3 regions of the Shewanella sp. 125m-1 genome follow, and region 2 is predicted to be linked to each of the others. Evidence: predicted binding sites of a transcription regulator. Region 2 holds the regulator's gene; each other region holds the start of a gene.

What was found. Region 2 encodes LexA, which represses DNA repair genes until DNA is damaged. Its sites were predicted from a motif close to TACTGTATNNNNATACAGTA; they were not measured.
Region 1: ACVBIK_RS11240 (YebG family protein) is a predicted target of LexA. The motif match lies at 1,463-1,482, and genes of this name have one in related genera.
Region 3: ACVBIK_RS12310 (DNA topoisomerase III) is a predicted target of LexA. The motif match lies at 6,987-7,006, and genes of this name have one in related genera.

Annotation. Positions count from the first base shown of each region.
Region 1 is NZ_JBRILT010000021.1:46,671-57,310, reverse strand. It holds gene ACVBIK_RS11255 (MlaD family protein) at 1-68, opposite strand, end outside; gene ACVBIK_RS11250 (paraquat-inducible protein A) at 46-687, opposite strand; gene ACVBIK_RS11245 (paraquat-inducible protein A) at 674-1,306, opposite strand; gene ACVBIK_RS11240 (YebG family protein) at 1,494-1,784, shown strand; gene ACVBIK_RS11235 (GAF domain-containing protein) at 1,870-2,328, shown strand; gene proQ (RNA chaperone ProQ) at 2,614-3,252, shown strand; gene prc (carboxy terminal-processing peptidase) at 3,286-5,331, shown strand; gene pepN (aminopeptidase N) at 5,405-7,966, shown strand; gene ACVBIK_RS11215 (DUF2835 domain-containing protein) at 8,047-8,274, shown strand; gene ACVBIK_RS11210 (DUF1302 domain-containing protein) at 8,592-10,640, shown strand.
Region 2 is NZ_JBRILT010000004.1:24,799-35,438, reverse strand. It holds gene ACVBIK_RS03130 (cytochrome c oxidase assembly protein) at 1-583, opposite strand, end outside; gene ctaD (cytochrome c oxidase subunit I) at 586-2,190, opposite strand; gene coxB (cytochrome c oxidase subunit II) at 2,200-3,786, opposite strand; gene ACVBIK_RS03115 (cell division inhibitor SulA) at 4,264-4,788, opposite strand; gene lexA (transcriptional repressor LexA) at 4,785-5,405, opposite strand; gene ushA (bifunctional UDP-sugar hydrolase/5'-nucleotidase UshA) at 5,914-7,647, opposite strand; gene ACVBIK_RS03100 (endonuclease) at 7,815-10,454, opposite strand; gene ACVBIK_RS03095 (ExeM/NucH family extracellular endonuclease) at 10,530-10,640, opposite strand, start outside.
Region 3 is NZ_JBRILT010000025.1:31,754-42,393, reverse strand. It holds gene ACVBIK_RS12325 (glycoside hydrolase family 97 protein) at 1-1,437, opposite strand, end outside; gene ACVBIK_RS12320 (hypothetical protein) at 1,543-3,627, opposite strand; gene ACVBIK_RS12315 (helix-turn-helix domain-containing protein) at 3,807-4,685, opposite strand; gene ACVBIK_RS12310 (DNA topoisomerase III) at 4,941-6,971, opposite strand; gene purF (amidophosphoribosyltransferase) at 7,303-8,817, opposite strand; gene ACVBIK_RS12300 (CvpA family protein) at 8,916-9,404, opposite strand; gene ACVBIK_RS12295 (SPOR domain-containing protein) at 9,520-10,113, opposite strand; gene folC (bifunctional tetrahydrofolate synthase/dihydrofolate synthase) at 10,106-10,640, opposite strand, start outside.

The DNA.
Region 1 (10,640 bases), on a different contig from region 2:
ATGGGTAATAACCAAATCGGTGAGAATAACTTTTTCTTTACGACTTTAGGCGTTTGTACTTGAGTCATCTTTTGTTTCCAATCTATCCCAGAGTAATCGGGTATCTATAACTTTTGCAGCGAGCTGCGTGAGTAAAATAACTAAGGCGAATGCAGTTGCTGCTGGAGCCGGCTTAGCGTCGAGTAACTGTCCCATATTAACGACAGCTACAGTAAGTGAAATAACAAATAAGTCGAGCATCGACCATCGACCAATCCATTCAATAATATGAAAGCCAGTCATTAACTTCTTTTTCGAAATAGGGAGTTTGAAACTGATTGCAGATAAATAAATCGTTAAGCCTACAATTTTTAAGATCGGTACCAAAATACTCGCAGTAAACAAAATGATTGCGATGGGGATCATGTCCGTTTTAACGAGGTGAGCGATCCCAGAAAAAATGGTGTCTTGGGTCACTCGTCCCTGATTCGTCAGCGTTGTAATGGGGTAAATATTGGCAGGGATCAGCAAAATAGCTGCGGTGATTAGCAGCGCCCAACTTTTTTGGACACTGTCATAATCTCTAACCTTAAGTGGAGCATCGCAACGACTACATGTTGCAGACTTACTGCAGGTCACCTTGTGACATGTTGGACACGAGGTTAAGCCGATATCTTTCCCAAGCGTTGCTGAGTCATTTGTGTTCATCAAGAAAGCTCCACATATGTTCTAAATCGTACTCGCGCATTAAAAATAACGTCATTACAAATAACATGGTGAAACAGAATGTACCAAAACCAAAAGAGACACTGGCAAAATCTGCTAGGTTGAACGCCGCGACGAGGAAGCTGATGACATAGATTTCAAGCATGGTGAGCTGGGTGAGCATTCCTTGAATTTTTAGTAATTGTTTGAGTGTCGTCCTCAGTATGACAGAACTGAGCCCGAACTTAATAATGAGTGTTTGAGACAAAATGGATAATAACAATAGCCCCGGAGCGACAACGGCAGAAACCAACACCGCAATACCCACTAACCAATAACCTTGCTGGTAAACAGATAACGCCCCCTCTATGACTGTAGTTGTCCTAATACTTCCAAGAAACTCAAGCTCTAAGACCGGGTATAAATTTGCAGGTGCGAAAAAGAAAACCGCCGTTAAACACAGGGCTAACATACCGTTGATAGAACAGTATGGCGTATCGTAAAGAGGGGTGTGGCACCTTGGACAGATAGCACGTACGCCAGTTGGCAGTGCTCGCTTCCTAATGACTAAGTCGCAGGACTGACACAAAGTAATACTATTATCTACTGCTTCCATAGCCATCTTTTTTTAATATCCAAGTTTGCGATATAAACGGTTAATCGAGTACGCAAGGTGAGTATTTTCACGTATGCGATTGAAAATACAGAGCCATTAACCGAATAAGTTTATCAGATATTCAAGAAAACTTGCATAAGAAGTTCAATCTATGAGACTCTCTACTGTATATAAAAACAGTGTGAGGTTGAATATGGCCGTTGTAACTCAATTTGTAGTTGTTAGAGAAGGGGTTGAAAAGATGACTTTTACATCTAAGAAGGAGGCTGATGCCTACGATAAGATGCTAGATATCGCTGATAACCTAATCCCGTTTTTAAGTAAGAGTGACTTAGGTTTGGAGGAGGTTAATATTGAAAAGTTAAGCTTTTTCTTGGCCGAGAACAAAGATGACCTGCAAGTGTTACTTAAAGGTGGATCACTAGAGAAAAAAGCATCGGTTAAGAAAACAGCTAAAAAAGCTGAGGACAAGGCAGAAAAATAAAACTCCTTGTTAATGCAGGTAGGTTTGTTGTTAGAATGTTGTAAGTATGCTTTTTTGTTTTAGATATAACGGTTGGATAGTATTAATGGAAGACGCTTTTTACGGCACGCTAGAACGTCAGGTGCGGGCATTATTTACAGATGAAGATGACACTATTGCAGCATTGGCAAATTTTTCAGCTTTTATCAATGACAACCTTGATGATCTTAATTGGGTTGGCTTCTATCTATTGAAAAATGATCAATTAGTATTAGGGCCGTTTCAAGGTAAGGTAGCTTGTTCTCGCATTCCAGTCGGTAAAGGTGTCTGTGGTACCGCGGTGGCATTAAATTCAACACAACGAATTGATGATGTTCACCAGTTTGCAGGTCACATTGCATGTGATAGTGCCAGTAACTCAGAATTGGTTGTACCTTTACGGCAAAACGGATCTGTTATCGGTGTGCTGGATATTGATAGCCCATCGTTATCAAGGTTCAGTAAAATTGATCAACAAGGGGTCGAAACTTTGGTAAAAAGTCTCGAATTTTGCCTATTTGGTTAATCTACGACCAATTATCGCTAATTGGAGGTCGCAATCATTTGAAGCCTCTCTATAATAAGCGGTTTGAGTAATGAAAAAAACAAACACGTTTACATTCAAGATATGAATGCTTAGAGTTTGTGTATTATTGTTGCTAAGGTAGGTTTGATTTTAGGTATAAAAACAAATGTTAACGATTTTTCATTTGTTGTTTATGCGCAGATCAGACAAATATAAACGACACTTAACTGATACGAGTGATAAAGCTCTACGGTGGTGTCCCTTTTTTAAACTGTGGAAGTAAAGATGGAATCAACAGAAAAGTTGACCGATACCAACGCTATTCTTGCGTATTTGTACGAAACATTTCCTTTATGCTTTATAGCTGAAGGTGAAACTAAGCCATTAAAAATTGGGTTGTTTCAAGATTTAGCGGAAAGGTTAGCTGATGATTCTAAAGTCAGTAAAACTCAGCTCAGAATCGCGTTAAGAAGATACACGAGTAGCTGGCGCTACTTAAAGTGCGTGAAAGCAGGCGTACAGCGTATTGATTTAGACGGTAATGCTTGTGGTGAATTAGAGCAAGAGCACATTGATCATGCTCAAGCTACACTAAAAGAGAGCCAAGACAAAGCTAAGGCGAAAAGAGTTGCACAGGCCAAGAGTGCTAACCCAGCTGCAAAAACGGCTAAGAAGCCTGTTAAGAAGCCAGTTGCTAAACGTCCTAAGCAAGCTCAAAGCAGCAAACCTGCAAAAGAGCCTGTTGTGGCAGAAAATTTAGTACCTGCGGTTTTAGCTGAACTGAAACCAAAGCAGCGTGTTAATGTCAAATTAGGTAAGGCACCAGTAGCTGGTGTGATTTTGGACATCAAAAAAGAAGATGTTCAAGTTCAGTTAGACTCTGGTTTAACCATCAAAGTTAGAGCTGAACATATACTGCTGTAATGGCTTATTAGCACCTAAAGGAGTAACTTGTTGATGCGAAAACTTTCTCTGGCTGTATCCATTGCCGGTATTTTTGTCGGATTCTCGGCGTGGGCCGTAAGCCCTACTATTCAATTCAGCGAGTTGCCCGCTCTTAAGCAGGAACCGCAACATAAGGTTGCCAGTAAACGAGTGACAGGTTTATTCACTCGCTCCCACTATCATCGTTTTGATATGGATGACGCCTTCTCTGAACAGGTATTTAATCGATATCTAAAGCAATTAGATTATCGCAAGAATGTATTGTTGCAGTCTGATATCGATAGTTTCAAAGGCTATTCATCTGAATTTGATGATATGTTGAAAAGTGGTGATTTGAATCAAGCTTATAAGATGTTTGAGCTTGTTCAAAAGCGTCGCTATGAGCGATTTGCTTATGCATTGTCTTTGCTTGATGAAGAGATGGCATTTGACGTTGCTAATGACGTTTATGAATACGACCGCGAAGATGCAAACTGGCCAACAACCGAAGCTGAGTTAAACGAGCTTTGGCGTCAACGTGTAAAATACGATGCATTAAACCTCTCTCTTACTGGTAAGAATTGGGATGAAATCGTCGAAGTCCTTGAGAAACGTTATAACAATGCGATTAAACGTTTAAGCCAAACCCATAGCGAAGATGTCTTCCAAGGCGTAATGAATGCATTCGCCCGCACAGTGGAACCTCATACAAGCTATCTTTCCCCACGAAATGCTGAGCGTTTCCAAATGGAAATGAATTTGAGCTTAGAAGGCATTGGTGCAGTGCTTCAAGTCGATGATGACTATACAGTGATCAAGAGTCTGGTTGCAGGCGGCCCGGCAGCATCAAGCGAAAAATTATCACCTGAAGATAGAATTATTGGTGTAGGTCAAGAAGGCAAAGAGATCGTTGATGTCATCGGCTGGCGTCTTGATGATGTTGTCGAACTGATTAAAGGTCCAAAGGGCAGTAAGGTTGTTCTTGAGATTTTACCAAAGAAAGGCGGCACCAACGCGAAAACGTTCGAATTGACAATTGTTCGCGATAAAATTCGTTTAGAAGATAGAGCTGCAACGTCTAAAGTGATTGAGCCAACAGACGGCCCTTATGCAAATCGTAAAGTGGGTGTGATTCAAATACCCGGTTTTTATATGGATTTGTCAAAAGACGTTTCTAAAGAACTTGCCGAATTAAAAGAAGCTAAAGTCGAAGGTATTATTATTGACCTTCGTGGCAATGGCGGCGGTGCATTAACTGAAGCAACGTTGTTAACAGGCTTGTTTATTGAACAGGGTCCAGTGGTTCAAATTCGAGATGCGAACGGTCGAGTATCACAAAATCGCGATAATGATGGACGAGTCACTTATGATGGTCCGTTAACCGTGATGGTTGACAGATACAGTGCATCGGCTTCTGAAATTTTTGCTGCAGCACTTCAAGATTATGACCGTGCACTTATTGTTGGCGAGTCTACCTTTGGTAAAGGTACGGTGCAGCAACATAAGAGCCTTGGTCGTATCTATGATATGTACGAAAAGCCTATCGGGCATGTGCAGTACACGATTGCTAAGTTTTACCGCATCAACGGTGGAAGTACTCAGCTTAAGGGTGTTACACCAGATATTCCATTCCCGAGCGCTTTAGAGCCAGGCGAGTATGGTGAAGCTGAAGAAGAAAATGCATTACCATGGGACAAAGTACCAGTAGCACAATACGGTACACTTGGTGAAATTTATCCGCAGCTTATTCAGAACTTGGACGGTAAGCATAAAGATCGTATTCAATCTGATGTTGAATTTAGTTATATTTTCCAAGATATTGCTGAGTTTAAAGAAAACCATGATGATAAAACGGTTTCTTTAGTTAAGACGGAACGTCTAGCTGAACGAGAAGCAAACGACAAGAAACAACTTGATCGTGCTAACGACCGACTCGTAAGAGAAGGCCAAGAAAAAGTTAAGTCATTGGATGATATTTCTGATGATGTCGAAGTAGCCGATGCTTTCTTAGATGAAACAGCCTTTATCACGCTAGATTTAGCGGATATTGAAAAATTGGCAAAGAATCAAAAAAAGTAAAATCGACTCAATAAAAAAACGCGCTTTATGCGCGTTTTTTTTAATTCAAAATTAATAAATTAGAGGTTTATTCATGTCACAGCCCCAAGCAAAATTCCTCAAAGATTATCAACAACCACAATTTAAGATCAGCCATATCGATTTAGCATTTTCACTTGCAGGAAAAGAAACACAGATCATTGCGACCAGTCAGGTTGTTCGTCACGGACAACATAATGAGGCATTAGTCCTCGTCGGTGATGAGATTGAGCTGCTAAGTGTTACCGTCGATGGGAAAGATACTGCTTTTCAACAGCAGTCGGGTGAGCTGATTGTTGATACCAAGCTTAATGAATTTGAATTAAAAATAACGACTAAGTTAGATCCTGAGGCAAATACCAGTCTGGAAGGCTTATATATGTCGGATGGTGCATACTGTACTCAGTGTGAGGCTGAAGGGTTTAGGCGTATAACGTACTTTTTAGACCGCCCAGATGTATTGGCTATCTATACTGTGCGTATTGAAGCAGATAAACAGGCCTTCCCTTATTTATTGAGTAACGGAAACTTGGTCGATTCAGGTGACACAGAAGATGGTCGGCATTTCGCACTGTGGCATGATCCCTTCCCAAAGCCTGCTTATCTGTTTGCGCTAGTAGCAGGTGACTTTGACCTGTTGGAAGACAGCTTTACTACCTGTAGTAATCGTGAGGTTAAGTTGCAGGTATTTGTTGATAAAGGTAATTTAAATAAAGCTCACCATGCAATGGCATCACTTAAAAAGTCGATGGCTTGGGACGAAAGTCGCTTTAATTTAGAATATGACTTAGATATTTACATGATTGTGGCGGTCGATTTTTTCAATATGGGTGCCATGGAAAATAAAGGACTCAATGTATTTAATACTAAGTTTGTATTGGCGGATAAAGCTTCTGCGACTGATGATGATTACCATGGAATAGAGTCTGTTGTAGGGCATGAGTACTTTCATAACTGGACTGGTAACCGGGTAACTTGCAGAGACTGGTTTCAGTTAAGCTTGAAAGAGGGCTTAACCGTATTTAGAGACCAAGAGTTTAGTTCTGATCTTGGTTCTCGCGCGGTAAACCGTATTCATGCCATTAAAGTAATGAAGAACCAACAGTTTGCAGAAGACTCTGGGCCAATGGCACACGCTATCAGACCCGAGTCAGTGATTGAGATGAATAACTTTTATACGGTTACTGTTTACAATAAAGGTGCTGAAGTTATTAGAATGATGCATACCTTATTAGGCGAACAGGCATTCCAAAAAGGCATGGCCTTATATTTTGAGCGTCATGATGGACAGGCTGTGACTTGTGATGATTTTGTGTCAGCAATGCAAGATGCAAGTCAAGTTGATTTAAGTCAGTTTAAACGCTGGTATAGCCAAGCAGGCACACCGCAAGTTGAAGTCGAAGAGCACTATGATGCTGCAAATAACAGCTACAAGCTAACATTGTCTCAGTCGACCCCTGATACACCTGGCCAAACTGATAAGCAGCCCTTACATATCCCATTTGATGTGGAGATGATCAGTGCTCATGGTGATTCAGTTATTAGCGAAGTTCTGAATTTTACTGATAAACAACAAACCTTTACTTTTAGTGGCATGACTTCAAAGCCTATACCGTCGTTACTGCAAAATTTTTCTGCGCCAGTTAAACTGAGTTTTGATTACTCCATTGAACAACTTGTTCATATTATGCGTTTTGCTACTAGCGAAGTCGCCAAATGGGAAGCATCAGTTTCACTATTTAGTCAATCTGTGTGGCAAAATGTTGAACGATTACAACATAAGCAAGCAATGTTTATCGACCCAAGGATCCTTGATGCTTTTAAAGGGGTCATCCTGGCACAAGATCTTGATAAAGCACTCATGGCTGAGATCCTAACCCTGCCAAGCGCTGGTTCACTGATTGAACAGAAAAGTGCCGTTGACCTAGATAACCTCGCATTAGCAAGAGAGTTTGTTGTGCTTGAGATTGCGTCAGACGGTGAAGATGAGTTATTGGCTAAAGTGCGTGAGTTAAGCAGTATCGATGAGGCTGCAGCTCGTTCATTAAAAAATATCTGCCTAAGCTTACTTTTAAAAATAGAGAAAAGTTACGGCGAAGTGGCTAAGTCACAGTTCGATTCGGCTGATAATATGACTGACAGTTTAGGCGCTCTATCGGCATTAAATTGTGAGTCGTCAGCTATTCGTAATGAATTGATGAGGAAATTTGAACAAGAGTGGATTGATACTCCTTTGGTCATGGATAAATGGTTTGCTTTACATGCGACCTTAAATAGCCATGATTGCATCGAAAAGTTGCAGTCTTTATTTGAGCATCAAGCATTTAGTTTTAATAACCCGAATAGAGTTCGTTCTCTAATCGGCGCTTTTGCAGCTGGCAATACGCTTGAGTTCCATAGAAAAGACGGGCAGGGCTATCAATTTTTGGCCGATGCCATTATTAAGTTAAATAAACTTAACCCGCAAGTCGCAGCTAGGATTATTACGCCGCTGATCCAATTCAAAAAGTTTGATAATCAAAGACAAGCATTGATGAAGAACGAACTGCAGCGAATCTTAGAAATTAAAGCACTTTCGAAAGATCTATATGAGAAAGTCACTAAAGCACTGGTTTAATCTTCGATAAAGTTATGGGGTCTTAGCCTGTTAAGACGATTACTGCAGGTCTAAGCCCCTATGTTAATGAGAATGTCACCGTGGCACCCAATAAAGTATTTAATTTCCCACTCAATATCAGTTATCAAACATTCTTACCTTATTATCGAGGCGAGATAAATAAAGTTGAAGTCATCGACCTTAATGGCCAAACATTATGGATTAACGCTAGACATTTTCGGCCCTTTTTGACTCGTGAGGGTATAAAGGCATATTTTACTATGACTGTAGATAGCCAAGGAAACCTAATTAGCCTTATTAAATGTTAGAGTAATTACTTCAAACGGTCGATTGCTTTAAACATGAATTCTTTATTGGCTATCTAACTTATAAGTTATTGTAATTACATTGTATATAAGCTTAAAAGTAGACGCATACCACTTCATCAATTACTGATTTAAATACAGCAACAAATTCTTGCTTGCTTACCTCCCTTAAGTGACGAAATCTTTTAAAGATTTTCCATGTTTCAACCTTGCTCGCCTCGTAAAAATGCTGTAACAATAGTGTTACCTGTAAGCTAACAGCATGTTGGTTAACAATTCCTATAACAAAAGAATCCAGCAGGTTACGGAGAGAAGCTAAAATGAAAAAGGTTAAAAACGGCTTAAATAAGTCGACGCTTGCTTTGGGGATAGTCGCGGCGCTCGGTTTTGGCATAACAAATCAGGCCAATGCGGTCTCATTTAATTGGGGAGAAGTAGAAGGAACATTCGATTCGACATGGACTGCTGGTGCTAGTTGGCGTGTTGAAGGTCGAGATTGGGATAATCAAATAGGTAAGGTGAATCACCCACAATTTGATTGGTCTGGATATTCAGCATTCGGTAACACTAAATACAGTGCCGCTGAGATTTGGGCGCAACCAGGTTCTTATTCTAGTAATGGCGATTTAGCCGATCTGCTATATACGCAAGGTGATACGACTGCAGAGATTGTTAAAGGACTACATGAGCTTTCTTTAAAGTATAAGAATTTCGGTGTATTTGCTCGTGGTATGTATTTTTACGATCGTAAGGCAAATGATGGAGATTATGGCTATAGCAATCCATTAACAGGCAAAGAGTACGATCCTTGTGAAGATAAAAAAGCTTCAGAAGTACAATGTAAAGATATACGTCTACTAGATGCGTTTGTTTATGCTGACTTTGACTTTAATGATGGTGCAAATCCTCTTTCAATTCGTGTGGGTAATCAGGTTGTCTCTTGGGGAGAAAGCACACTGATTGCACACGGAATTGGTGTCATCAATCCAGTTGATTTAAATATTCTTAATGCACCAGGTGCAGAACTTAAAGAAGCATTTAGACCACAAGGTATGGTTTGGGTTTCTCTTGGGGTGACCGACAATTTATCTGTTGAAGGTTTCTACCAATATGATTGGGAGCCTGTTTGGGTACCAACACCAGGCTCATTCTTATCAACTAATGATTTCGCCGGCTATGGCGGCTATTACCAAAATGCACAGCTAGGTTTTAACGCAAACCCAGATATGGATCTCGACTTCTTGTTGTCTGAATACAATACCCTCGTTGGTATGGTCGGCTCAGGTGCTGTTGATCCCGCAGATTTGGCTAAACTTGCACTGGCTTATCCAACAAAAGCAACGTTAGTTGAAGATCCTGCATCGGCAAGTGATGATGGTCAATGGGGTATAAAGCTCGGTTACTACGCACCAGAATTGGGCGAGACTGAATTCGGTTTGTATTACATGAATTACCACAGTCGTCGTCCACTCATTAGTGGTACTACTGCTAACTTCTCTGAAGAGGCTATTGGCCGCGACTTACAACGTCTAGGCGGCAAAGCACAGTCTGGCGAAGCCATGACGCGCGAAGACTTGTTAGCGTTAGAAACATTCTCTAAGGCGCAGATTGTTTACCCTGAAGATATCCAATTAATGGGTGTGAGCTTTAATACACTGCTTGGTGACACTTCTGTTGCGGGAGAAATTGCTCACCGCCTAGATGAACCATTACAAATTGATGATGTAGAGTTACTATTTGCGGCAATGCCACAGCAGTTAGCGAATGCAGGTTTGCGCCCAGATTTGGACGGTATTTCTCAAGTTGAAAATTACGGCCCAGGCGAATATGCAGAAGGCTTTATCCGCCTAGATACCACTCAAGCACAGACGACATTTACCCATCTATTTGGCCCGACATTGGGCACCGATAATCTTACTATGTTAGCTGAAGTTGGTGGCGTGTGGATCCATGATATGCCAAGCCATGATGAACTTAGATTAAATGGTCCTGGTACTGCGCGCTCAGGTGGTAACCCAGATATGCCGGGGATCATTGAGGCACTTCATAACGGACCTGAAACGAACCCTTTCCCTACTGACTTTGCTTGGGGTTATCGCCTCGTTGCTAAAGCGGACTATAACAACGTGTTGGGTGGGGTAAATATTGCGCCTCGGATCATTTTCTCTCATGACGTTGATGGTATTACGCCAGATCCGATGTTCCTGTTTACCGAAGGCAAAAAATCAGTGGCATTAGGCGTGAACTTTGATTATCAAAGTCGTTGGGGCGCAGATATCTCTTATAACACCTTCTTTGGTGGCGTCGGCACGACAAATTCATTAGCTGACCGAGATTACGTTTCGTTCAACCTTAAGTATTCAATCTAA
Region 2 (10,640 bases):
ATTGTGCAGCTCCTTGCTCCACGACATTACTTGTGGCACTTACTACATAGCCCTTGTCGGTGATGTTGTAGAGGGTATAAGAGAGGGTCAGGGTCGAGATTGAATCCGGCAATTGGGGATCCACAAAAAAGATGAGTGGTAGCTCGGCTGCAGCGTTAGCCTGCAATACCTGCTGATTGAAACAGAAGCATTCCGTCTTATTAAAGTATGCCGCCCCCTGTCCGGGAGAAACAGACGGAATAGCCTGCCCCACAATATGCTCTGCCGATAAATTCGTAGCGACAAAATGAGTACGAATAAGCTCACCGGGATGCACTTGCATGGTATTAACCTGAGGTTTAAATGTCCAAGGCATGTCGCTTTGCACTTGAGACACAAACTCAACCGTTATGGTTCTGTTTTTATCCACTGCGACAGGCTGATAAACACTGGCGGTACTTGCGGGTTTACCGTTAATACCCAATGCGTCGCACAGCACGTCATATAAAGGAACAAGCGCAAAACCAAACCCAAACATGCCCACAGCGCCAATAATTAGCATGGCGAGCAATTTGCGATTGGCGTTACGCTTCATCTCAGTCATCTTTATTTCACCTCTGGCGGGGTGGTAAATGAGTGATATGGCGCAGGGCTAGGAATGGTCCATTCTAATCCTTCGGCGCCTTCCCATGGTTTGGCTGGAGCCTTTTCACCACCACGAATACACTTAATCACTACGGCTAAAAAGATCAGCTGCGAAAGGCCAAATGCGAAGCCGCCGATCGATACAATCTGGTTCACATCAGCGAACTGGATAGCATAATCAGGAATACGCCTTGGCATTCCGGCTAAGCCTAAGAAGTGCATTGGAAAAAACAGCACGTTGACTGAAATTACCGAACACCAGAAGTGCCAGCGCCCTAAGGTTTCGCTGTACATATGGCCGGTCCATTTGGGTAGCCAATAATAGGCCGCTGCCATGATGGAGAATATTGCTCCAGTCACCAATACATAATGAAAATGCGCCACCACAAAGTAGGTATCATGGTATTGGAAGTCAGCAGGAGTGATCGCCAGCATTAGTCCCGAAAAGCCCCCTATGGTGAACAAGATAATAAAGGCCACCGCAAATAACATGGGAGTTTCAAAGGTAATAGAACCTCGCCACATGGTCGCAACCCAGTTAAATACTTTTACGCCTGTCGGCACTGCAATCAGCATGGTGCAATACATAAAGAACAATTCAGCAAATACCGGCATACCCGTAGTAAACATGTGATGCGCCCACACCAGGAACGACAAAACGGCGATACTCGCAGTGGCGTAAACCATCGATGAGTAACCAAATAAGCGCTTACGGCTAAAGGCTGGCACAATTGCCGAGATGATACCGAATGACGGCAAGATCATGATGTACACCTCAGGGTGGCCAAAGAACCAGAAAAGATGCTGGAACATGACAGGATCCCCGCCGCCGGCGGCATCAAAAAAGCTAGTGCCGAAGTATTTATCGGTGAGTACCATAGTCACTGTGCCAGCGAGCACAGGCATGACCGCAATAAGTAAAAAGGCGGTAATTAACCAGGTCCAAACAAATAACGGCAGCTTCATCCAAGTCATACCGGGGGCACGCATATTGACGATAGTGACGACCACATTAATCGCGCCCATGATTGAGCTAATCCCCATGATATGAACTGCAAATACAAATAGAGCGGTACTGTCAGGGCTATAGGTTGTCGATAGTGGTGCGTAGAATGTCCAGCCGAAATTGGGGCCGCCACCTTCCATAAAAAGTGAGCTTAACAAAATGGCAAATGCGAAAGGTAGGATCCAAAAGCTCCAGTTATTCATTCGCGGTAGCGCCATATCGGGAGCACCAATCATCATCGGAATTAGCCAGTTAGCTAGGCCTGTAAAGGCCGGCATCACAGCGCCAAATACCATCACTAAACCGTGAACAGTGGTCATCTGGTTAAAGAAGTTGGGTTCGACTAATTGCAATCCGGGCTGAAATAGCTCTGCGCGGATCACCATTGCCATCGCGCCACCGGTTAAAAACATAATAAAACTGAACCAAAGATAGAGGGTGCCAATATCTTTATGGTTAGTGGTTAACAGCCAGCGCATAATACCTTTTGGCGCGCCATGGTGGTGGTCATCATGGCTCACGTCGTTAGCGGCTGGTGAGTCTTGTGTAATTGTGCTCATGTTAATCCCTTACTTTCCGTGACCATCAACATCAGAAGCCTGAACGGCATCACCAGAGTTATTACCCCAGGCATTGCGCTCATAAGTCACCACTGCAGCAAGCTGTTGTGGTGTAAGTAGCGCGCTAAATGACTGCATTGCCGTACCAGGTTTACCATTGATAACAATATCAAGGTGAGCGGCTACAGGGCCTTTGATGATTGGGCTACCCACTAATGATGGGAACGCTGGAGGTAGGCCTGTCCCCGCTGCTTGATGACAAGCCGCGCAGCTAGTCATATAGACTTTTTCCCCCATGGTCAGGAGTTCATTCATGGCTAGGTCACCTAATGGTGCCGTTGTTAGTTCTTTAGTTACCTCGTCATCAGCTTTGGTTTCTGAGGTTGTATCTTGATTAACCTCAGCTTGTGTTGCAGGTGAGGTCGCAGGTATTGCACTTGGAGTCGCTGGGGTTGTATCTACCGATGTTGCTGGCGTGGTCGTATCTGAGCTTACGTCGGCTGCTTGAACAGTGTCGCCTGAGTTATTGCCCCAGGCATTGCGCTCATAAGTCACTACGGCAGCAATTTCAGTTGCAGTTAACTGGCTAGAAAACGCCTGCATAGCAGTGCCCGATTTACCATTTAATACAATATCGATATGCAGCTGAGCAGGCCCTTTAATAAGCGGGCTGCCAATAAGAGAAGGGAATACGCCAGGTAGGCCAGCACCATTAGGCTGGTGGCAGGCAGCGCAGCGTGCAAGGTAGACTTGCTCGCCTTGCGCCATTAATTCTTCCATTGTTAGCGTTTGCGATAGGGCAGCCTTTGCTGCCACTTCGGCATTGCTGGCGGCTTGTTGTTGTGCAATCAGCCAAGCATCAAAATCTTCTTCTGATAAAGCTTCAACAACAATAGGCATAAAGCCATGGTCTTTACCGCAGAGCTCGGCACATTGGCCACGATAAGTGCCCGGTTTGTCGATGCGGGTCCAGGCTTCATTAATAAATCCTGGATTAGCATCTTTTTTAACGGCAAATGCGGGTACCCACCAGGAGTGAATAACATCATCTGAAGTCATTAAGAAACGTACTTTACGATTAATCGGTAGTACCAGTGGCTTATCTACCTCTAAAAGGTAGTTTTTACCTTTTGCTTCTTCGCCATCTATCTGCGCTCTGGGGGTAGAAAGCAGACTGAAAAATTCAACATCTTTGTTGAAATAGCTGTAATGCCATTTCCATTGTGAGCCGGTAATCTTGATGGTGAGGTCAGCATTACTTGGATCTTCCATAGCAATCAATGTCTTGGTTGCGGGAATAGCCATAAGTATAAGAATAATAAAAGGTACAACAGTCCAAAGGATCTCGACTTTAGTACTTTCATGAAAGTTGGCGGCGACTGCGCCTTTTGATTTGCGGTGGTTGATCATAGCGTAAATCATGATGCTAAAAACCACGATGCCAATAGCACAGCAGATGTAGAGAATAATCATATGGAGGTTGTAAACCCGCCCACTGATATCCGTAACACCCTCTGTCATATTAAGCGGCATTTCTGATGCAACAAGTACGGGCGAAAATAGCAACGCCAGCACACAATACAACAATTGCTTCACTAGACTTCTCCTCTGTCCACAAGACAAAGAAGAGTCACACAGTAAGTCTCTGCTCTATGTAAACTCTTCAGTTCCCAAAAAAGCAACGATGACTTCAAAGTGCGCGAGTGGCTTGCCTATCGAGTCGCAATTAATGGGATCGCGACACAGGCTATTGTATTCAGTGCTATTCACTGCTGGTGTAACCACGTTGGCACATACGGCTGAAATATATCAGGCCAATCTCAGTCTAAGCTTCAAATTCAGGACTAATCCCAGAGCAAAGACCGACAACTAAATCGCTCGGATATAACAAAATATCGTTGTTATGACTTCCTACACTACTTGGTGTTTAAATATTGATCAAGATCACTTTTTCAATTATTGATAATAAAAAAGCCCTCGAATGAGGGCTTTAGAAAATCGTTTGTACTAGAAGGCGCTTACTAAAACGCACCTCCTAGTCATCATGTATTAGAAAGCGAGGAGATGTTCTGCTTAATGAACAGCACCAAACAGGGAGGCTTGACCAAAAGCACTATCCTGCATATTGATTGAGCGACAAGATTGTTGCTTATTTGTGTTATCAATCGAATGTTCAATGACAATGCCGACAGCGCGAGCGCTTTTGGCAACGATTTGTAGGCGTCGATTGTCACGAGCATCTAAAGAGTTGGTCCAAGTAATCACCGCACTTGAGGTACCGCTTGTTAAGGCTTTTTCCATTGCCCAAAGTGTTTCCACTTCATCTTTAGCATGAACCAGTAAAATGCGGTCCATTCTTACACCCGCAGCTGCTAGCATCTGCTTGTAGCCAATATTCGGCGGGCTAATCAGTACAATCCAGCGACCCTGTTGGCTCAATTGTGAAAGCTGAGCACTGATCTGGTTCAGCTCATCACGCCCTTGAGTTTGGGTCACCATAGTCGTGATGTCATTACTCGTGCTGCTCACCATATTGGTCGATGGCATATCTTGCCACAGCCCAGGGTGACGAGGACTCGTTCCCATTAGTTTGTTCATTGCCAGTCTCCATTACGGATCACACCAACGGCTAAACCTTCAATGCTTAAGCTTTGGTTTGCTAGATCCACTTCAATTGGTGAATACTCTTCGTTCTCAGCATGTAAGAAAACTTTGTTACCCTTTTTCTCAAAACGCTTAACGGTAACATCATCTTCAACGCGTGCTACAACCACTTGGCCGTTACGTGCTTGCTGTATTTTGTGTACAGCCAGTAGATCACCTTCTAGTATGCCAATATTCTTCATACTGTCACCACGGACTCTGAGTAAGAAGTCTGCTGATGGCTTGAACATGGCGGGATCGACTTTATAGTGTTGCTCGACATGCTCTTGCGCAAGAATCGGTTCACCTGCAGCAACTTGGCCGATAAGGGGTAAACCTAAATCTGCATCTTCAGTGTCTTCTTGGGTTAACTTAATACCGCGAGACGTGCCCGGCATAATTTCAATGCAGCCTTTTTTAGCTAAGGCTTTTAAATGTTCTTCAGCAGCATTGGCTGACTTAAAACCTAAACGTCTAGCGATCTCGGCACGGGTAGGTGGCATGCCAGTATCAGCAATATTACGTTTAATTAGCTCTAAAATTTCAGCTTGGCGCGGTGTAAGTGGTCTCATGGTTAACCCTGTCTTTCTATACAGTAACTGTTAGTATATACAGTATTTTTTTGAGTGCAAGTAATAACCAGTTATATTGTTTTTTGTGGGATCCAGTTTCAAATGAAATAAATCCAGCGATGTGAAACTCGTTATTGGGTAGCGCCTGAAGGTACCTCTTTATCTCAAGCGTTCATTAGCTGACTTTGTTGCCTACTCATTTAGTATCTCGGGTGCGTTTGTTCCATAGACAAATAAGTCCGCGCAATTGAGCCTCTTGCGCCCGCTGTTGGTTCAACTTTATTTCCTTGCACTTTTACCTGACAGCTACCAAAGCTCGAACGAGAAGAAGGGAGTGGTAAGCAACAAGGCATTTGCTCTACTTTATACTTGCTGACGACCTTGGTATGTACAAAAAGGCTAGGTATAGTTTGCCGAACACATACCTTAAAAAACAGAGCCCAATCAAAGGTTGGGCTCTGTTTCGAGATCTAAGGTGCCAGCTGATTAACCTTATTAACTGCTAAGATTAACCGCCGCAGCCATCAGAACTTCTGGAGTTGATATAGCGAACATCTTTCGCTCTGTCATAATTGGCAGGATCGAGCGTGTCATGCTTTTTGATGAATTGATAAAGCATATCTGCATCAATAAAGCCGGTATCTCTCGCCTTTTCCTTTAACTTGGGATACTTATTACCGCCCGCAGCGTTATAGCTAGGGAGGGTAAATCGATATTTATCTGTTAGCTTGAAGGGCTTATCACCAACAGTTCTGATATCGACATCTTTAGCTTTACAGTCAACGGTCATCTTGATACCGCTAAAATGGGCAAAGCCTCCAGAGCCTCGAGTCTTAAGCGCAACCCTAGACAAATACTTCTTTAGTTCGGCTCCATTCATCTCGGTTACAGTCACGCTGTTGGAAAAAGGCTGCACCTTAAGCACATCACGATATCGAATGGGCCCTTTCTTTATGGTGGCTCGAATACCACCTGAGTTTATGATCCCAAAATCTGCGGGGATAGGAAGCTGAGTTTGAGCGTGCGCAATCATCACCCCCAGAGGCGTAGCTTGGTAACGAACAATCTTACGCTTACCAATGAAGTCCGCCTTTGCAACACCAATCTGTTCTCTCAACTTCAGCTGCCCCTTACGCTGATAGGGCCGAAGCAGTTCGAGGGTTTCCTTATCCTTAGGCGTTAGCATATGAGGCGGATAGTAGGAACCAAACTTGGTTTCTGTATTCACTGGTACTAACTCGTAGTTTGCCAAGTGTAGCTTACCACCATAGTATTCAAAATCGGCGCGACCAACGAACTTTCCCCACTCGTAGGCTTGCATGATCCAAGTGCCATTTTGACGATCAGGCCTACAAGGCTCATCTCGACCATAATCTTCTACGTACTCACCAGTGTCCCCTTCCATACACACAGGCAACTGTGAATGTCCGCCAATGATTGCTTGGATCTGGCCAGGCTTTAGGCTTTTGGCAAGAGCAACATCACCGGGCTCGTTACTTCCATGTTTACCATTTTCATAGTGACCCATATGGGTGAGACTAAAAACAAGATCCGGTTGATGCTTCTGCTCAAGCTCTGCCAAAATATTTTTTGCCTCAGCTTGTGCTGAAGTGAATTTTAGATCTTCAACGAATTCTGGATTACCTATCTCAGCGGTATGCTCGGTAGTCAGGCCGACTACGGCTAGCTTCAAGCCTTGAACCTCGAATAGCTTGTAGGGTTCGAAGTAGCGTTGCCATTCACCATCGACTTGGCGATAGATGTTGGCCGATAACCACGGGAACTTTGACCAGCCTCTCTGCTTATCCATCACCGTCGATGGATTATCAAACTCATGGTTACCCACGGCCATGGCGTCATATCCAAGGTGGTTCATGCCGATAAAATCTGGCTCGGCGTCTTGAAGATCAGACTCAGGTACGCCAGTGTTAATATCGCCACCTGAGAGCAGTAACGTTTCCCCACCTTGCTCGGTGACCTCTTTACGAATTTGGTCGAGAATGGTTTTTCGCGCGGCCATACCATACTCACCTCTAGAGCCTTGCCAAAAACGGCCGTGGTGATCATTGGTATGGAGCAAGGTGAAGCGCTTACAGTCATCACCAGCGGCTTGACAGGCGATAGATGCTGTCGTCTTAGGCGCCTCTTCCACCTTTTCCTTACCACAGCCGCTCAATGTTAACGTTAGAGCGATAGCTGAGCCGGTAAGAAGTAGGCTAGAAGGACGGAGTGAAGTATTCATAATAATCCTTCAATATTATTCAGATAAGCGTTGTCATTTGCCCTAATAGCTGATTTCTCATTCTGAGAGCAACGCGCACAAGGCGAGATGTAGACAACGTCTGTACAGTTAAAAAAAGCAGCACCCAGAGCGATCCCGGTGCTGCTTTTTATAGGCTTAACTGATGATTAGCCTTGGCGGCGACGCCACCACATTAGCGGTAGCAGCAAAGTAATAAAACCACCTAAACTACCCGCCCCATCAGGCTTAGTCCAACCAGGTTCTTCGGTGTTTTTCACCTCAATGCTAACAGACTGACTGAAGCTTTCTTCGTCAACCGTTGCCGTAAGCTCGAACACAAGCACTTGATCAATATCGACGCTAGGTGAAGTCACATCAAGTGTCAGACCTGAAGCGGTAAACACTGCCGTGTTTCCAGATACCTGCTTCCAGCTATAGCTAGTCCCTTCTGGAGCATCTGTAACCGTCGCTGTGATGGAAGTTTTATCACCTTCAGTCAGCTGCGTGTTGCCTGCAAACGTTACATCTAAAGTTAGAGGCACGTTAGTCACGATCAGGCTAACAGCTTTGGTTGTTTCCAACGTGCCGTCGCTGATGGTCACCGTAAAGTTCAAAGTCTCGTCGGCTTTAATCATTGGCGCAGTCAGAGACAATATAGCCATGTCGCCAACAACCGTCTTCTCTTCATCAACAATCTGCTCCCACTTGTAAGTAAGAGTAACACCTTCGCCAGCGTTGATTGCAGAGGCATCTATGGTGTATGCAGACCCTTCAGTGACACTCTCAGGAGTAACAATATCACCTTCGACTACCAAACCTGGGTTTGGATCGTCACCACAGGTTGCACCATACACTTGCTGCACTAACTCAGGGCGGTCAATGAAGGGGTTACGGTTGCCCTGGTATTTGTATACCTGGTTGTTACGGTTCTGCTCGTAGGTATCAACAGCATCTAACTTGTTCCATGCATACAGAGTACAAAGCGTGCCGATGAGCGGTTCGCTATCCTCGGCAGTAGTCGTTAGCCGATCGACTGCGACTAGATCAGGCATATTCGTTGTAGCGGTATCAGTACCCTGATATCGAGTATCCATATACATGATCATACGAGCGACATCGCCTTTCACCTCATCACGAGGTTCCCAGCAGTCGGTAGCTTTGTCGAGGTAGTTACCAGTACCCATACCGTTGAACATCACCTCTTCACCAGTATCCATACACGCACCAAAGTCATTGTTGCTTCGTGCTGTGTTGATGCCAGGATCTGAAGGACGCAGGTGATGAGCATCGGTGTAGCCCCACTGCGAGTCGCTAGGGAAACCATGGCTCTTGGCCCAAACGTGCTCACGATTCCACTTGCCCGCACCGCTACCACTAGTCTGGTTGTCGTACTTAGAAATAGAAGCACCGGTGTAGATTTCAATAACATTTTTATCGTTATCAGGATCTTGGTCAGCGTGGGTTAGTGTGCTCCAAACCTGCTTATAGGTCAGATACTTGTGATCTTTGGCTATAATGATCGACAGAGCATTCTTAAGCTCATCTGCATGGGCAAAATCACCACTTAATACATCTGAGTAATAGATCTCACCATTGAACGTAGTAGGGTCGGCAACCGGAGTTAGCGTCTCGCAGTTGGTGCAAGGGCCTGTTTCTGGCTCTGGTTCTGGAGGCGTTACTGAACCGTCACAGGCACTCTCACCAGCACAACCAAGGCCGTCAGAGGTATCGACATCGAATACAGCCCACTGATTGTTAGCACTAGGGAAGTCAGCTTCGGCAACAGTATCTCCTGCAGTGACACTGGCTTTACGACGCAGCGTCTTATTCGCAGTGGAGAAATTTGCGTCGTTTGGATCAGTCCAAGCAGAGCCAGGGTCTTCACCGAGCTTACCGAAGCGATCGATAACCACATCATCTTTGGTCAATACTAGGGCATCGTCACCGTTGAAGTAGGTCACGGTAGAAGCGTTGCCTATTTTAAACTCATCGGCGGAACCAGCGTTGTGGAACACAAGGCTCTTGCCCGGATCCAGAGTGCCAGTTAAGGTCTCTGTATTACCAGGCTCTGTCTTACCATTGCCAAATAGAGTCAACTTGTAAACATTGGCATCCAAATCGATGGCTGTGCCACCTACGTTGGAGATTTCAATAGCTTTGTTGTTGCTGCTGCCTTCGATGTATTCGGTAAGCAACAGTAAGCCTGGAGTGGCTTCAGAGCTACAAGCGCTTTCACCGGTGCAGCCCAGACCATCAGAAGTGTCAGTATCAAACACTGCCCACTGGTCACCACTTGGGAAGGCCGCGGCAGCATCGGTATCACCTGTGGTAACACTGGCTTTGCGACGCAGAGTCTTATTAGCACTGGAGAAATCGGCGTTATTTGGATCAGTCCAAGCAGAGCCAGGATCTTCGCCCAACTTGCCAAAGCGATCGATCACTGCATCATCCTTGGTCAACACAACGGCATCATCGCCATTAAACCAGGTAATCTCTGATGCTGTGCCGACCTTAAAGTCATCAGCAGCACTAGAGTTGTGGTAAACAATGCTTTTACCCGCATCCAATGTGCCACTCAGCGTTTCAGTCTTTCCAACTGTAGTTTTGCCGTTGAAGTAAAGGTTTAGCTTGTAAGTGTTGGCATCCAGATCGATGCTGCTACTACCTACATTGGAGATCTCCAGCGCTTTGTTATTGCTGCTACCCTCAACGTACTCAGTAATAACCAAATTTGCATTGGCGGCTGTGGACAGGGTGCCCAAAACCATAGCAGTGGCCGCAGCAACTGCATTCATTTTAATTCTCATAATCGTATCTCTTTTTGAATCCTTGATGGGAAGCGCACTGCCCGAAAGCAGGCGCTTCATTGTCGAGAGCAACGCTTATTTGCGAAGACGACGGCGCATAGCTGCCAGCCCGAATAGGGATAACAAGCTGATGAAACCAGTGCTACCAGCACTACCGTCACCACCAGTGTTATCGCTTTCTTCTTC
Region 3 (10,640 bases), on a different contig from region 2:
CACATTGGGGTAAGCGCGGCGTAGACCCGCTGGCTTATACGAGCCATGAAAATCGACCAAGAGTTTATGCTTAGCGGCCTGCTTAGCAATCTTCCAGTAATAGTTGACCATGGCTTGATCGTCTCGCTGCATAAAGTCGACTTTTATGCCCGCTGCGCCCCACCGCTCGAATAGTGCTAATGCCTGCTCAAGTTCATTGTCTAACGTCTTCCAGATCACCCAGAGGATCACATCGACGTTTTTACTCTTACCGTAGGCAATAATCTCTTTAACATCGATATCATCGACAACATTTAACACGCTGTCTAAATAATGCCATCCCTCATCCAGTACTATGTACTCGATGCCATATTTGGCTGCAAAATCGATATAGTACTTATAGGTCTGAGTGTTAATCCCGGCTTTAAAATCGACGCCAAATACATTATTAGCGTTCCACCAATCCCACGCCACTTGCCCGGGTTTCACCCATGTAGGGTCAATAGCTAACTCGTCTGCTAATAAGTACGACAACTCGTTAGTGAGCAAGTCAGCATCAGCTTGGCTAATGGCAAAAATTCGCCAAGGAAAAACGCCCGCTTTAGGTGCAAGCTCTATCGACTTTCTCTTAGCAAGATAGTCTGCGCGCTTGAGGATATTCTCATTTCTATCAGAGTCTTGTTTAAGTTCACTATCAAGCACGACATTGGCAAAGCGAGCGTTAAAGCCTAATGCGTTGCTGCCTTCAAGCCATAGCCCCGGGTAATCCCTCAAGCCCGTTTCGGTAATAACGAGTTTAATACCTTTGACATTGATACCGGCATCAGCGTCAACAAGCAGCGGCAAGCTAGCAAACTGCTCAGGCGTAATTTCAGATAACTTTTTAGGTAAGTACAAACGTTCATTATGGCTAATAAAGCTGGATTCTTCGGGAAACAGTACCGAATGATCAGCAGCAAAATTAATCCCTACCGTTTCAGCCATCACCACTAGCTCTCCCCGCTGTTCAGTGCTAAAGCGGTAGGCTAAACCTTGATCAAAGAGCCTAAAAGTGAGTGTAAGCTGGTTATCAAAAGTGAATGCCAATTGATTGTATTGCTCATGTACCCATTTAGACTTTTGCTGTACATGGGGCTGTAATTGACGATCGACACTCGTTCGCGCCATATCAACAAGTTTTGCCTTAGATAAATTAGCCTGCATGCCTTGAATCACTATGTCGGCGACGGCATCTTGCAAAACGGGCTTACCGGATACGGTTAATGAGTAATTAACTCCTGATTCAGCGTCTTGAGAAACACGTAATTGCAGTTGCCCATTGGGTGAGGCTAAGGTGTATGCCACCGTGTTTTCAGCGGAATGAGCTAGATTAGCGGCATTAAACGGAATCGATAGCACAAGGGGAAAACTGGCAATAAATAAAAAAAATGCTGCAAATTTATAGGGATGGATAATCATAGCGGTCTCGTAGGCAAGCTTGAGTCAATAGAGTCGAAGGGGAGTGCAAAGCCTTATGGTGATGAGGTTAAGTCATTACGACTTAACCTCATCTGTTTACCGTCTTTATAGGCTAACGCTGATAGGTGATTGTCCGTCCCAGTTAATCTGCTGCAACTCACCTTGCTGCTGCTCAATGGTGATGCTAAAGCCTTTATCTGCGTCTTGAACACGACTCACACAGACATCGAAATTACTCTCAAACGCGCGAATATGCTTCAAGCACATATTATTCCAGCCTGAAGGTAAATAAGGCGCGACGTCAAAACGTTTAAAGCCTGTTGGCTCAATACCAAAAATCCCCTCAGTGACGACTCGAGCATAGAGCGCACTTTCAGCAGATAGATGGCGCTGATCACCTTCAGGCCAAGCTTCTACGGCGTAAGGTACATGCTCGCCGAGCAAACGCTTACGTGAATAATACTTAAAGTAGCGCATTGCCGTATCGGTCTCTTGAGCCGCAAAAATACCTCTAAACGCATAGAGTGTTGCTCTATCCCAGAAAGTCTTATTGCCCGCCTCACTGTAGATCCCATCTTCACTCCACAGCTGCTCCGATAATACCGCCGCTAAGGTTTGATCTTTGCGGTCAAAAATTCCAAATGAAAATGGCAGTGCAATCCAAGCTCTTAACTTGTCGTTACCTTGATAGTATTGGTAAGTATCGAAGCCTTGAACATTTGCACCGAAGTAAGTTTCGATATCTTGTGCCAGCTTCTTGGCTCGTAACTGGTAGTCTGTGGCAATCGCTGTACGCCCAAGCTCCTCATTTAAATAACTCGATGAGATCAGCGCGCCGTAAGTCAGCATATTGGTACTTAGGTTAACATCACCTGCTGGGAATCGCCCTTCTAGCTCGTCGCTATCCGATGCAATCACCCCCTCGCTTGTTTGCTTGCCGTAACTAAAGTCGATACACCAATCGATTAAAGGCAGTAGCGCCCTAGCTTGCTCTTCATCGCCATAAGCCAGTGCAAATCGGCTTGCACCGTAGGCGATCATGGCGCAGTCTCCTCTATCGCCAGCGCCGTTCCAGATATCATCCCCCTCGGCAATAATAGAAGATGGAATGGCTTTGCCGTCATCATTCATAAAGCGAGCAAAATGCTCGAAACTATTAATTGCCGATTCATTACCGACAGCATTGCCTAAAAATGGAAAGAACGGGTTGATATATTCAGCCTGATCGTTAGCCCAGATAGCGGCGTAATAGCGACCGCCTCCTGGCGCATGCATCAAACCGCCCTTAGTTCTAAAAATGGATTCTGCGCTACGAATTTTGGCGAACTCAAACATCTTGTTGATGTTTTCATCGGGGGTGACTAATTGAAGGTTGTTATTCAAGCTCGTCACATAGTCTTGACGCAGTTCAAGTTCTCTTGCGGCATCAAACTCGCGATTTTGCCCAGCTTTAGTGGCTTTGAATTCTAGGTAAACCGTTAATGTCTCACCCGCTGCTAATTCAAATACTCCGGATTTGTCGCTAGCCGCTTCTATACGATAACGACCATATACCCCACTTTCAGCTGGAGTCTCAACGCGATAATCGAGCTCGCCAATGCTCAGTTTTACGCTTTCATTGCTAGTATTACCAAAGGTCAACGCTTCAACTATTACTGGCTGAGTCGTACTTGGTGACAAGATACGAGTCAACTCAACACCTTCAGCAATAAGGCTTGTCAACGACAGGCGCCCATCGATACGAGCCTGTTTAAGCTTCTCTTGCGTAATACTCTGCTCATTAACGGTAATAGACGGCGAAACAGATAACGGAAAATCATGAATAAGACTCGCATGAGTATCATTTGGAATGGTGCGCAGCATAGGCCACACCAGCTTTCGCGTTAAGCTCAAGTTCCCGTTAACATCGCTGCCATAATAGATAATGGCAGATGTTTGTTCGCCACTCATCTCGATATGATCTTCATGGCTATCTTGTACATCCCAAACCAAACCATTGTCAGTTAACTGCCAGCGGTCCGTTAAGGTCGCGGCTAAGCCATTTAACACTTTGTTGTCTTGTACTTGCGCAGCTGCGGGCAATACGTCAGGTTGTCGTTCAACATTCGCATTACTTGCAGTTTGAGAGTCATTGGAACAGGCAGATAATATGGCAATAGCACAGGCTGAGGTGATAAATAGCTTTTTCATAAAACTCTCGTATGTTTTGCGTTATTCAAGTCAGTTTATTATTCGTTACTGCCATCAAAATTTTGAATCAAAATCTGTAGACCATTAAAAATAATAAAGAAGTTATTGAAACTGATTGAAACACGAACACTCTCAAGTTCGCTTACGAGAAAGTCGTAAAGCCTTCCTAAAAAATCACCTCAGCCACTCACCTTACGACGGAACTCTAACGGTGACATGGCAAATTCGCGCTGAAAAATATCGTAAAAACGGCTAACCGAGCCAAAACCTGCCTCCAGTGCAATATTAAGCACTGGGCTTTGGGTATCAATAAGTAGTGCTTGAGCGTGCTGTAGCCTAAGCTGATTAATGTATTGCTTAATCGACACTTTCATCACCCGATTAAATAACTTCATCGCATAGTTTTTATGCAAACCCGTTGAGCTTGAAACATTTTCAATTGTAATTTTTTGATCGTAGTTATCGGCAATATAACGCAACATGGTTTGAATATGGTTTAGGCCACCAAATACAGGCCTATCCTCACGTTTACTCACTTTATTGGCTAAATCATAGGTGCTGTACTGCTCGATTGACATGCGACGAATGCGGCCGCGGATCTCATTAATCACTTGGCTAGTCAACAGCGGCTCATTTCGCTTAATGTCGGTTTCCCAGATCTGTGTTAACTGCTTGTCACAAGCATATAAACTGTCAGACACAATGACCTCGCCATGCAGCAGCTGGCTAACAAAGGTGCTAGGCAGCATCCAAGTGAGAAAAGATTGCAAAGGGATATAGATGTTAACCAACTCGCCTTCTCCGCGAGAAGCGGTCATTTGGTGGGGAAATGACGCCCAAAAGATAATCATACGTCCCTCTGGGACAGTGATTTCTTGGCCATTAATTAAATAGTCAGCAGAACAATCAAACAGGTAATTAATTTCAATGTGGCCATGCCAATGGCTGTGCTCCATCACAGCAGGCTGTTTACGGTGAAAGCCAAACTGCGTATCTTGCGCCTGCACCGTTAAGGGGCTCGCCTCATTAAAAGCAATTTTTTCAACCCAATCAAACATCTGCCTAACCTCATGACCACTGTTAAAAGCCAAGCTAACCCATAGGTCTTAGTTACACAATTGAAAGTTACTAAACAAGATATCAAGCTGATGATTTAGGAATACAGTTTAAACAAATAGTTTAGAAATATGGTTTGGGAATAAGTAAGTTATAACTGGCTTTAACCTTATTCCAATCTGCTTAGCTTAGCTTTGCGCCACTCCATACTTAAGTACAATGCTTCAAAAGAGTCGACGCCCTCAATAAAGCCTCTATCACTTACTAGTAGGGGCTCTCTTACTCGTACTTGTTTTTTTAGTCGGCGTTTTTCTAACGGCAGATGATTTAGATGTAGCAGCCTTTTTTGCGCTATAACGACGTTTTTTAAAGCCGTTATCCGGCGACTGAACCCCTTGTAAAGAAGTCGGTAACTGTGAGCCCGCTTGCTCAATCAAGCCTTGTAAGGAGCTCACTAAGGGATCCATAAAACTCTGATACTTGGCTTCTTTACGGCTGATGGCATCGAGGTTATTTTCCCACAGCGCGGTCATATCAGGCGTTGTCGCGCTTTGCGGTAAGCTATTAATTAAGCCTTTGCCCACCTCGGTAGCCAAAATGGATTTACCTTGGCGGGTTAGATAATTGCGCTTAAAAAGTAGCTCTATTATGCCAGCACGCGTCGCTTCAGTGCCTAAGCCGTCGGTGTCTTTTAAGATTTTCCGGATTTCACTATCGGTGACATAGCGGCTGATCCCCGTCATTGCCCCCAGTAAAGTCGCATCGGTAAAATGCTTTGGGGCTTGGGTGTTTTTTTCTAATAACTCGCCACGCTCGCACAGCAGAACTTGGCCCTTTTTAAGCGCTGGGATATTGGCAAGATGATCGCCATCTTCAGTCTGCGATTTATCACTCGAGCTTCCGCTATCTTGTTTCTGATTGGGTGATTGCTTAAGTAACTGCTTCCAGCCTAGCGCAGCTTCCTGTTTGGCCTTCGTTTTAAATAAGCCACCGGCAATGATGATCTCAACTTGAGTCTCTTTATACAAATAAGCCGGATAAAACTGCATCAAGTACTGACGCGCAACTTGCAAATACAACTGTTTCTCAGCCTGGTTAAGGCTAGATAGATTGGCCGTTTTTTCGGTTGGCACAATCGCATGGTGGGCATCAACTTTTTTGTCGTTCCACGCCTTTGATTTGAGCTTGGCATTTGGCTCATCACAGCCAGACAATAGCTCACTCGCACCACTTAATACTGCGCGAATAACACTCGGCGCTAATCCATGTTGCTCAACAGGCAGATAGCGGCTGTCAGAGCGTGGATAGGTGATAAGCTTATGTTTTTCATATAACGACTGGCAGGTATCGAGCACTGACTTTGCGCTCATACCAAAGCGTTTAGCCGCATCAATCTGTAGCGCCGATAAACTATAAGGCAAGGGAGCATTTTGCTTCTTGTCTTGAGCTATCACCTTTTCTACCAAGGCACTTTGGCCGTTGATACGCCCGACAACGTTTTGCGCCAAACCTTTTGCCAGTACCCGTCCCTCTTCATCCATATAGGGCTGACACGCTTCACTCGGTTGCCATTTTGCACTGAATCGATCTTGGTTATCGGTCGCTAAATGCGCTAACACTTCATAAAAGGGCTTAGACACAAACTCAGCAATTTCAACATCACGGCGTACCACAAGCCCAAGTACCGGCGTTTGTACCCGTCCCACTGACAGCACACCTTGGTAACCCACTTTTCGGCCTTGGATTGTATAGGCTCGGGTCATATTCATGCCATAGAGCCAATCGGCGCGAGAACGCGCTAGCGCTGAAGTTGATAGGGGAATAAACTCACGGTTTGAACGCAATTGCCCCAGCGCTCTTGTTACCGCTTGAGGATTTAAATCGCTGATCAATAAACGCTGAGCTTGTTGTAACTTTGCACCTTTAACCCCGAGATGCGCAATAATCTCATCGACTAATAGCTGTCCTTCTCTATCAGGATCGCCCGCGTTAACTAACTGAGTCGCCTCTTTAACAAGCCCACGAAGCACAGCTATTTGACCGCGCATCTTAGCTTTAGGTTTCATCTTCCAGTTATCTGGTACGATTGGCAGGTGCTCAAATTTCCATGACTTGTATTCAGGTGAATATGCGTCTGGCTCAGCTTGCTCTAACAAGTGGCCGACGCACCAAGAGACACAATCACCATTGGCTGCGCGAATAAATCCGTCACCTTTCTTTAAAGGCTTAGGCAACACATCGGCAATGGCTCTTCCAAGGCTGGGTTTTTCGGCAATATATAAGATCATCTGCGAGACTAGGATTACTGTATAAATTAACAGTAACTGTACCTTGAAGCTGTAAGCGGTGCAAACGAAACTCTTAAAGCAGAATGTATTAATCGTTCAAAACCATTCATTTGCTCAAAGAGTGTTACACTTTTTGAGAACGGCTCTCATTAAGCGTTTTAATTTCAATTGTCATTTTAAGGGTTAACGTTGTGCTTATCCCCATCAGGAGCTGTCACACTCTCAGACATGGACATGAGCATGAGCATAGACATCGTCTATCATCGTTATCAATTAAGGCTGAAAACAAAAAAGCCGAGCGGTTGCTCGGCTTTTTTATATCGCATCTAGCTTAAGGATGACAAACGTTATGCATCTCTAAATTAGTGCCAATATCTTTACTACGATTTGCCTTAGCATCATCGTTACGCAACTGCGTGATGTAATCTAAGTATTCTTGATTTACATCGTTAGTCACATACTTACCGTCAAATACTGACGTTTCAAAACGCTTAATTGAAGGGTTTTGTTGACGTACAGCTTCAATCAAATCTGGTAATGATTGGAAGATCATCCCATCAGCACCAATCAAATTGTTGATCTCTTCAACATCACGACCGTGAGCAATCAATTCATTTGTGGTTGGCATATCGATGCCGTACACGTTAGGGAAACGAATTTCTGGTGCTGCTGAGGCGAAGTAGACCTTTTTCGCGCCGGCGTCACGTGCCATCTCGATGATCTGTTCTGAAGTGGTACCACGAACAATTGAGTCATCAACTAATAATACGTTCTTGCCTTTAAACTCGGCATTTATCGCGTTAAGTTTACGGCGCACAGACTTCTTACGCTCTTGTTGCCCAGGCATGATAAAGGTACGGCCGATATAGCGGTTCTTAACAAAACCTTGGCGGTAAGGCAGATCCATATGACGCGCGATTTCAAGTGCGATATCGCATGACGTCTCAGGAATGGGGATCACGACATCGATATCATGATCTTCCCACTCTTTGTTAATCTTCTCACCCAGCATGGTTCCCATATTGACACGGCTGCTATAAACAGAAATGTTATCAATCGTAGAGTCTGGACGAGCAAAATAAACGAATTCGAAAATACAAGGAGAGTAGCTTGGCGAGTGGGCACACTGGCGGGTATAAAGCTCACCATCAAGAGTGATGTATACCGCTTCACCCGGTGCGACATCACGCATGACCTCAAAGCCTACTGCATCTAATGCCACGCTTTCAGAGGCAACCATGTATTCAGTACCCGTTGGTGTTTCATGCTTACCTAGCACTAACGGACGAATACCAAATGGATCTCTAAATGCCACTAAACCTTGGCCAATAATCATGGCAACAACCGCATAAGCCCCACGAGTCAGCTCATGCACCTTAGTCACAGCGTTAAACACTTCCTCAGCGTTAAGATCGTCTGTAGTGGTTTGCTGCAGTTCATCGGCGAGTAAGTTAAGTAACACTTCTGAGTCTGAAGTGGTATTAACATGACGGCGCTGCTTCAATAAACGCTCATGCAGCTCAACCGTATTGGTCAAGTTACCATTGTGCGCTAATGAAATACCAAATGGAGAGTTAACATAAAACGGCTGAGCTTCAGAAGCACTCGAGCTTCCTGCCGTTGGGTAACGAACGTGACCGATGCCAGCATTACCTTGCAGGCGCTGCATATGCTTTGGTTCAAAAACGTCTTTCACCAAACCATTCGCTTTACGTAATCTAAACGCACTTCCATCGACGGTCACAATGCCAGCAGCATCCTGTCCACGATGCTGGAGCACAGTCAGTGCATCATAAATGGTTTGATTAACCGATGACTGGCCAACTATTCCGACAATACCACACATGGGTAAGCTTCCTCATTGTAAGATGTTCTATTATTTAATATTTTTGCTTTATGTGAGTATAAATACTCACATAAAGCCAAGTAATGCTTTAGTGCATTTTATATTTTGGGTACAAAGCTTGAGGTGTTTTCCACGTAGTCAAAGAACCACTGGATCACAACTCCAAATTCGGGCACGAGTGTAGAATCTTGCCACCAATCTGTGTTGGGTGCTCCGGTAAAAGCATCCATAAAAAACAGTAACGCGCTCACGATTAATGCGCCTCTTAGCGCACCAAAACATAAGCCGAGCACTCTATCTGTGCCTGACAATCCGGTTTTAGAAACCAATTGGCCAATTAGGTAGTTAACGAGAGCACCAAGGATGAGCGTTGATACGAACAGAATGGCTATCGCCACGCCATTTCGAACCATTTCATCTTGCATCTGAGTCAGATGCGTAGCGAGTTTGAGGTAAAACTGGCTGGCAATAAAAAAAGCAGCAAACCAAACGACAAGAGACATGGCCTCTTTTACAAAACCACGGACCAAACTAATCAGAGTTGATAGTCCGATAACAATAATGATGGCGTAATCAATCCAAACCATTTAAGAGGTAATCCAGCATAGGGTTTAAGACGGCGCGATTCTATCAGAGACAGAGTTATTTCTCACGCTTTCACGGCGAAATAACTTTTTCTCAAACAAAGACAATCACGATTTATTATTTCTCGACGGGGTTATAAGCAACCACTCGGCCTTTTAACTGCGTCAGCTTTTCGATATCACGCTGCATACGGTTAAGCTTATCTTTTGACACATTAGGCCCAACGAACACTTTGGTTAATTGGCCATCTATGGGTTTAGTCGGCAACGTGTAGGCGGTAAACCCTTTATCGCGAAGACGGTTAACCAGCCCTTTCACGTTAGCTGCATTGTTAAAACTGCCCAACTGAATCGTCCAAGCAGCCTTAGGCTTTGTTGTACTGTTAGACTCTAGCTTAGGCGTTGTTTTAACCTGTGCTTTTGCCTTAGCTACAACCGCTTTGACCGGTTCGTCCTCCTCAGCAATGTGCCAAGAAGCGTCGCCGGATGATCCCGTATCTTGCGCTGCTTGCTGAGTGTTCTGACCCAAATCGACCGTTTCGATATTCTGCTCCGGCAAGTGACTCTCTTGGATCTCGGGTCTAAGGGGAATTTCAGCAAACTGCTCTTCTTCGCGCTGTTTTTTACCGTCCAAAATATCGGGTAAAAATATCACCCCTAATGCCACAATCACAATGACACCCACAAGACGGTTTTGAAATTGACTAGACAAGACTTTCTCCCTTAAACAAATCTTTAAAACCTGCAACAGTGTAAAATGAGCCAAATACAATTACCACATCTTCACTCTGCAATTGCGCTCGAAGCGCATTCCAGGCCAGACTCATGTTGGTAAACGTTGAAGCTTGTACTTGTATCTGTGCAGGCAGGCAGGCTTTCAAGTTTGCAGCAGTAGCTCCCCGCGGCACAGACAGATCACACAGGAACCACTGATCAACATCTGCTGATAGTTCCTGTAACACCGAGCGCACATCCTTGTCTTTTAACATGCCACATAGCGCAATTAACCGCCCCTTGGGCATGGCAGCTAAACGTGAGCTTAAATAACGTGCCGCATGGGGGTTATGTGCGACATCAACAATCACTCGTGGTGAATCGTTGAGCTGCTCTAATCGCCCGGCCAGTTGGGTCTCTCCCACCGCTTTAGCAATAATATCAGCAGAAATCGGTGGACAAAGATGCTCAAGTACCGCAATAACCGTAGCCGCATTGGGCTGAGGTAAAAATGGCAGTGGTAAC